Regions from separate parts of the Mucilaginibacter florum genome, predicted to be linked through region 3. Evidence: riboswitches for the same ligand, from Rfam matches in the RefSeq annotation. Region 3 holds a riboswitch; each other region holds the start of a gene.
What was found. A riboswitch is a leader RNA that binds a small molecule or an ion and turns the genes downstream of it on or off. The one in region 3 is predicted to bind S-adenosylmethionine.
Positions count from the first base shown of each region.

Region 1: linked by a shared signal. The riboswitch ahead of PQ461_RS06440 (SusC/RagA family TonB-linked outer membrane protein) and the one ahead of PQ461_RS11470 (O-acetylhomoserine aminocarboxypropyltransferase/cysteine synthase family protein) in region 3 are both predicted to bind S-adenosylmethionine.
Region 2: linked by a shared signal. The riboswitch ahead of metH (methionine synthase) and the one ahead of PQ461_RS11470 (O-acetylhomoserine aminocarboxypropyltransferase/cysteine synthase family protein) in region 3 are both predicted to bind S-adenosylmethionine.

Region 1 is NZ_CP117877.1:1,460,907-1,463,165, reverse strand. It holds gene PQ461_RS06440 (SusC/RagA family TonB-linked outer membrane protein) at 1-986, opposite strand, end outside; SAM riboswitch class I at 1,363-1,468, opposite strand; gene PQ461_RS06435 (SusD/RagB family nutrient-binding outer membrane lipoprotein) at 1,595-2,259, opposite strand, start outside.
Region 2 is NZ_CP117877.1:4,695,829-4,698,087, forward strand. It holds gene PQ461_RS20595 (ThuA domain-containing protein) at 93-830, shown strand; SAM riboswitch class I at 916-1,030, shown strand; gene metH (methionine synthase) at 1,181-2,259, shown strand, end outside.
Region 3 is NZ_CP117877.1:2,680,600-2,682,858, reverse strand. It holds gene PQ461_RS11475 (trans-sulfuration enzyme family protein) at 1-501, shown strand, start outside; SAM riboswitch class I at 625-736, shown strand; gene PQ461_RS11470 (O-acetylhomoserine aminocarboxypropyltransferase/cysteine synthase family protein) at 986-2,259, shown strand, end outside.

The DNA of each region.
Region 1 (2,259 bases), 1.2 Mb from region 3:
TTATCCGGATGGGCAACAAAAGGCACAGCCTGGCCATTGGAATAAAACTGCGGGATTAAACGGCCATCCAAAGGCGGGCCCCAGCTTTCATCAACGCCATCATTAACACCGCCGCCTTTACCATCTACATAACTGAACTTGCCATTTGAACCCTGGCCATATTCGTTTTGAAAATCAGGTAATACTTTCAGACTCGAAAAACTGGTATTTGAGTTAAGGGTTATCCCTAAGCCGTTGGTACCTTTACCTGTTTTGGTTTTAATTAATATTACTCCTGCTGCGGCACGGTAACCGTACAAAGCTGCTGCGTTGGGGCCTTTAAGTACGCTTACAGATTCTATATCTTCGGGGTTAAGATCTGAGATCGCATTTGGAAAATCGCGCGAGCCATTAGTGCCTTGGAACTGCGAGTTATCTACAATAACACCGTCAACCACAAATAAAGGCTGGTTGTTACCAGCTATAGAAGTTTCGCCACGGATCACAATCCGGGAAGATCCCATATCGCCCTGGCTGCCGGTAACCTGTACACCTGCTATTTTACCGGCAAGTGCGTTAACAAAGTTGGTTTCTTTAGCCTCGGTAATATCTTTAGATTTTAAGCCCTGTACTGCATATCCTAAAGATTTTTTATCTTTAGAAATATTCAATGCAGTTACAACCACTTCGTTCAACGAGTTTGGCGCTTCTTCCAAAACCACCTGGAGATTAGTTTCGGCACCGGTTACCACTACCTCTTTTGCGGTGTAACCGATATAGGTAAAGCGGAGCACGTCGCTCTTTTTTACGCTAAGGGTAAACTTACCGTCGACAGTAGTTTGTACGCCATTGGTTGTCCCTTTAATGGCAACACTTACGCCGGGTAAAGGCAGTCCGTCTGATTTGGCGGTTACCACACCGCTGATTTTAAGTGTCTGCGCGGACACGCTTTGCACAAAGATAAATGCCAGAAATACGGCTAATAATAGCTTGTAATTTTTATACATAATTTTTGAAGCTGATAATACAGAGACATATAAGCACAGCCAGTAAGCAGGCGCTTTTACGTCTTTAAAAAAAATTTACAGTAAATGATGATGATTATAGCCAGAAGCAGATGCTTCCTAAAGAGTTATTGCATTAACAACAACAGCAGCAGCAAAGGGAAGAGAATGGGATAGCAAAGTTTGACTTTAAAGCACTTTTAAAGCTTGATTTAATAAGGGCTCGTTGCTCCGTATGCCCCGAAGGATCATACAATCTTGATGAGCAGCCACTGATGGAGTTAAGTAGATTTAGTTTCATATTTCCTTTTTGTGCAGGCAGTTTTTAATGATCAGTGTACCGGAAAGAAACTTAAAGACATGCTGTAGAAAATCACAAACATTATCTCTTCTGCTTAATGCAGATAGGATTTAGCACCTTAATTACTTATGTATAGGTTGCTAAGACTTCTCAGGGCCTATCCCTCCGTCTTTCTCGATAATGACATTAAGAACTGACGGTGCAAATATACAAAAGACTACTAATTCTATAGAATTAAATGAAATTAATTTTTTACATAAAAAAAAAGAGCCGTTATCGCTAACGGCTCTTAACTTATTGATCAAATATGCTACTGAAGAAGCCACATTTTACCATTGATGTCATCATTGCCACCAAACTGGCTTGCCAGTGCTTTTTGGTAATTGGTGGTGTTTGATGTTTTCTCTGAACCTGGGTATTGAAACCTTAGCGCAATACGGCCACCGTTACCTGTACCCGGACCGGTTGTAAAAGTCGGCGCACCTGTACGGCGGTAGGTATAGTAAGACTCAAGGCCCGAGTGACGGAACAGGGCAAGGTATTTTTGCTGTAAGATCTGGGTTAAACCAGTTGTACCGCCTGCATACTTAACCGCTGTTTGCGCATAATAATTAGTAAAATTATTATTAATAGTATAACTGTCGTAGTTTGATGCAGCAGTTACATCTGTTGATCCCGGACGGTAAAAATATGCTGTAAAGCTACCGGTTTCAGGGATACCGTATGATGCCATTGATGCTTTAATACCATTCATGTAATACTGCTCGGCATTACCGTTTGACCAGCCACGGTTGATACCTTCTGCAATGTTGAACATCAGTTCAGAATAACCAATCTGGATACTTGGCTCACCGGTATAAGTAGAGTAAAAATGCTTACGGTTAATGAAAGAGTATTTCTGCTGACCTGCATTATTGTACATTATACCAAGATCAAGACCAGGATCGGCGCCAACAAATGATGAAAAATCTGTCG
Region 2 (2,259 bases), 2.0 Mb from region 3:
TTTCTTTGACGGCCAAAGAAAAGTATCATTAACAATGTCCGCATTCAATATTATAATCTTAACTTAGGTTTCCCAATTACAAACCACATCTGATGAAAACGATATTTAAAAGCCTGCTACTGTTATTTATTTTCGTTGTTACCATTAACTGCACAGCGAAAGTTGCTACAAGCAAACCGCGCGTGCTGGTATTTAGTAAAACAGCAGGCTACCATCATAAGTCTATCGGCCCGGGCATGGTAGCCATAGCCAAACTTGGAGCTGAAAACAACTTTGACGTTGATACCACAACAGATGCTTCTAAGTTTACTACAGATAACCTTAAGCAGTACGCTGCCGTAATTTTTCTAAGTACAACCGGCGATGTACTTAATGATACCCAACAGGATGCGTTTAAGCAATACATAGAAGCAGGACATGGTTTTGTAGGTGTACACGCAGCTACCGATACCGAATACGACTGGCCGTGGTATGGCAACCTGGTTGGCGCTTATTTCAAAAGTCACCCGGCACAGCAGGAAGCTACTTTCAATGTGGTTGATCGCAAATTTATCGCTACTAAACACCTGCCCGCTGTTTGGAAACGCTTTGACGAGCTTTACAATTTTAAATGGCTTGCGCCAGACCTGCACGTGCTGATCACCATTGATGAGAAGACTTATAAAGGCGGCGAAAACGGCGACAATCACCCGATGAGCTGGTACCATGACTACGATGGCGGCCGTGCTTTTTATACAGAACTTGGCCATACGGATGAATCATACCAGGATCCGTTGTACCTCAAACACCTTTTAGGCGGTATCAAATACGCAATGGGCAAGGCTAAATGACCTGCCTTATTCTGTAAAACTTTTAATTCTGTTTCAGACCATTAAGCACATTTGCTTTTTACAAGCTTATTGTGCAATTTTGCAACGCTTATAGAGAAAGATGGAGGGATTAGACCCTGCGAAATCTTAGCAACCTGTGCTTACAAGGTGCTACATTCTACTTAAACTCTACGACTTGATGGGTTTAGGACAGATAAGCGAAAGTCAGCGGATAAACCGCCTTTTTTCGTATAAGCTTAAGTCAGTATCAAGTATTTAGTAGCAGGTATCAAGATGATTTGATATCAGCAACTTAATGCCCTATGTGTGGTAATACTAACTACCTGATACGTGCTACTTGATACTTCAACATGAGCATTAAAGAAGAGTTAAAAAAACGTATACTAGTTATAGACGGTGCTATGGGTACCATGATCCAGCGGTATCAGCTTACAGAAGCAGATTTTCGTGGCGATCGGTTTAAAAATCACCCGTCAGACCTTAAAGGTAATAACGACCTGCTGAATATCACGCGCCCGGATGTGATTAAGGCTATTCACCTGGAATACCTTGCCGCCGGGGCCGATATTATTGAAACCAATACGTTCAGCACGCAGCGCATTTCACTGGCCGACTACCACATGGAAGAGCTGGCTTATGAACTAAGTTATGAAGGTGCACGCATAGCACGTGAAGCGGTTGACGAATGGAATGCTAAAACTCCTGAAAAACCACGCTACGTAGCTGGTGCCGTTGGGCCAACCAACCGTACGGCATCTTTATCGCCGGATGTAAATGATCCGGGTTATCGTGCGGTTACCTTTGATGATCTTGCCGAAGCATACTATGACCAGGTACGCGGTTTAGTGGATGGCGGCAGTGACCTGATCCTGATTGAAACCATTTTTGATACGCTAAATGCCAAAGCAGCAATTTTTGCTGTACAGCGTTACGGAAACGAGACTGGCAAACACCTTCCGATCATGATTTCGGGCACTATTACCGATGCTTCGGGACGTACACTTTCGGGGCAAACTGTCGAAGCTTTCTGGAATTCGATACGCCATGCCAACCTGCTTTCGGTCGGGCTTAACTGTGCTTTGGGAGCTAAAGAAATGCGACCGCATATTGAGGAGTTATCCGAGAAAGCAGATGTTTTCATCTCTGCTTATCCAAATGCAGGCCTTCCTAACGAGTTTGGAGGTTATGATGAAATGCCGCATGAAACCGCTCATTTTATCGATGACTTTTTACAGGCCGGTTTTGTTAATATTGTTGGTGGCTGCTGTGGTACCACGCCAGAGCATATTAAATGTATTGCAGAAAGAGCGGCTAAATATCCGCCGCGCGAAATTCCTGCCCAGGAGCCTTACATGCGTTTAAGCGGATTGGAAGCAGTTACCATTACCCCGCTTACCAACTTTGTAAACGTTGGCGAGCGTACCAATAT
Region 3 (2,259 bases):
TTAATCACCTCTAAAACAGATGAGTGGTGGGAACGTATCCGCCAGGTACAGGAAATGGGCGGTGCAATTCCTTCGCCGATGGATTGTTACTGGCTTACCAGAAGTATCAAAACGCTGCCCTACCGCATGCGCGGACACGTACACAATGCTCATCTATTAGCCCAGTTTTTAGAAAGCCACGCTAAAGTGGAAAGCGTAATGTATCCTGGACTGGAAAGCCATCCTCAGCATGAATTAGCCCAAAAACAGATGCTGTCTTTCGGTGGAATGCTTTCGTTCCTGGTAAAAGGCGACGTTAATGATACCGCCAAGGTAATTAATGCAGTAAAGTTATTTACACAGGCTACCAGCTTAGGTGGTGTAGAAAGCCTGATTGAGCATCGTGCGCTTGTTGAGGGGCCTGACACCAAAACGCCTAAAAATCTGCTTAGGGTATCTGTAGGATTAGAGCATATTGATGATCTAATTGAAGATTTATCAAATGCTTTATCTGTAATTTAAGAGAAGCTTTTGGTGGTATTTTAAGTTTTTTAAAATTTTATTTGGAAAGAAGTTTCAGATTACACTATCTTTGAAACATTATTTGGTAGTAATACCACGATCAATTTCCCTCACAAGGTTTTTGATTTATAAAGAAGCGGCGAGAGAACAGGCTCAACAGACCCGCTGGCAACCCTCGATCAACAAGAGAAGGTGCCAATTCCTGACCCGGGAAATAAACCGGGAAATATAAATGAATAAAATGGAAAAATTAATTCGCATCATTCAGCAAGTTTTAGGTTTAAACCAACAAGTATCTCCTGTTTTAATTCCGGTTAAAGCAAAAAGCTGTATGTGCATGTGTTGTTGCTGTTGCTAATGCAATAACACACGATTTCTTTTTCTGAACTATTCCCTGAAATTGTTTTTCGTGTAACTCAGATGGGCTTGCTATATCCCATCCGCGTATCCTCACAAGATTTTTTAACTACAAAATCCAGCTACCATGTCAGCTTTAAATTTAAAATTCGAAACCTTACAACTACACGCCGGACAAGAAGTTGATCCAACTACCGGATCACGTGCCGTGCCTTTATATCAAACCTCTTCTTACGTATTCAAAAATGCCGAGCACGGCGCAAATCTTTTTGCATTAAAAGAATTTGGGAACATTTACACCCGTTTAATGAACCCTACTACAGATGTATTTGAAAAACGCATAGCGGCATTAGAAGGCGGTGTTGCTGCACTGGCAACAGCATCGGGCCAGGCGGCACAATTTTTAGCATTAAACAACATCCTGCAAGCAGGCGATAATTTTGTGGCTTCGCCGTTTTTATATGGCGGTAGCTACAATCAGTTTAAGGTATCTTTTAAACGTTTAGGTATTGAGGTGCGTTTTGCAGCCGATGATACAGCCGAAAGCCTGGAAAGCAAAATCGATAACAATACAAAAGCAATTTACTTGGAAACCATTGGTAACCCGGGTTTTAGTATTGCCGACTTTGACAAAGTATCGGCGCTTGCACGTAAATACGATATCCCTTTAATTGTAGACAATACATTCGGAGCCGGTGGTTACCTTTTCCGTCCGATTGAGCATGGCGCAAACGTGGTGGTAGAATCAGCCACTAAATGGATTGGCGGACATGGCACCAGTATAGGCGGTGTAATTGTTGACGGTGGTAACTACAACTGGGGTAATGGTAAGTTCCCGCAATTTACCGAACCTTCTGAAGGATATCACGGCCTTGTATTTAATGATGTATTTGGTATCGGCGGCCCATTTGGTAACATCCAATATATCATCAGAGCACGTGTGGAAGGCTTGCGCGATTTTGGTCCTTCGCAATCACCATTCAATTCGTTTTTATTTATCCAGGGATTAGAAACGCTTTCATTACGTGTTCAGCGACATGTAGATAATGCTTTGGAACTGGCGCAATGGTTAGCACAGCATCCGCAGGTTGCTAAAGTGAATTATCCTGGCTTGCCATCATCGCCATATCATACACTGGCTAAAAAATATCTAAAGAACGGTTTTGGTGCTGTGCTGTCTTTCGAGCTGAAAGGCGATAAAGAAAATGCCGGTAAAGTGATAGATAATTTGCAGTTGGTGAGCCATCTTGCCAATGTGGGTGATGCCAAAACGTTGATCATACAACCGTCGGCAACTACACATCAGCAGCTGAATGAAGCCGAACAATTAAGTGCTGGCGTTACTCCTGCCCTGTTGCGTGTATCTGTTGGTATTGAGCATATAGACGATATCAAAGCAGA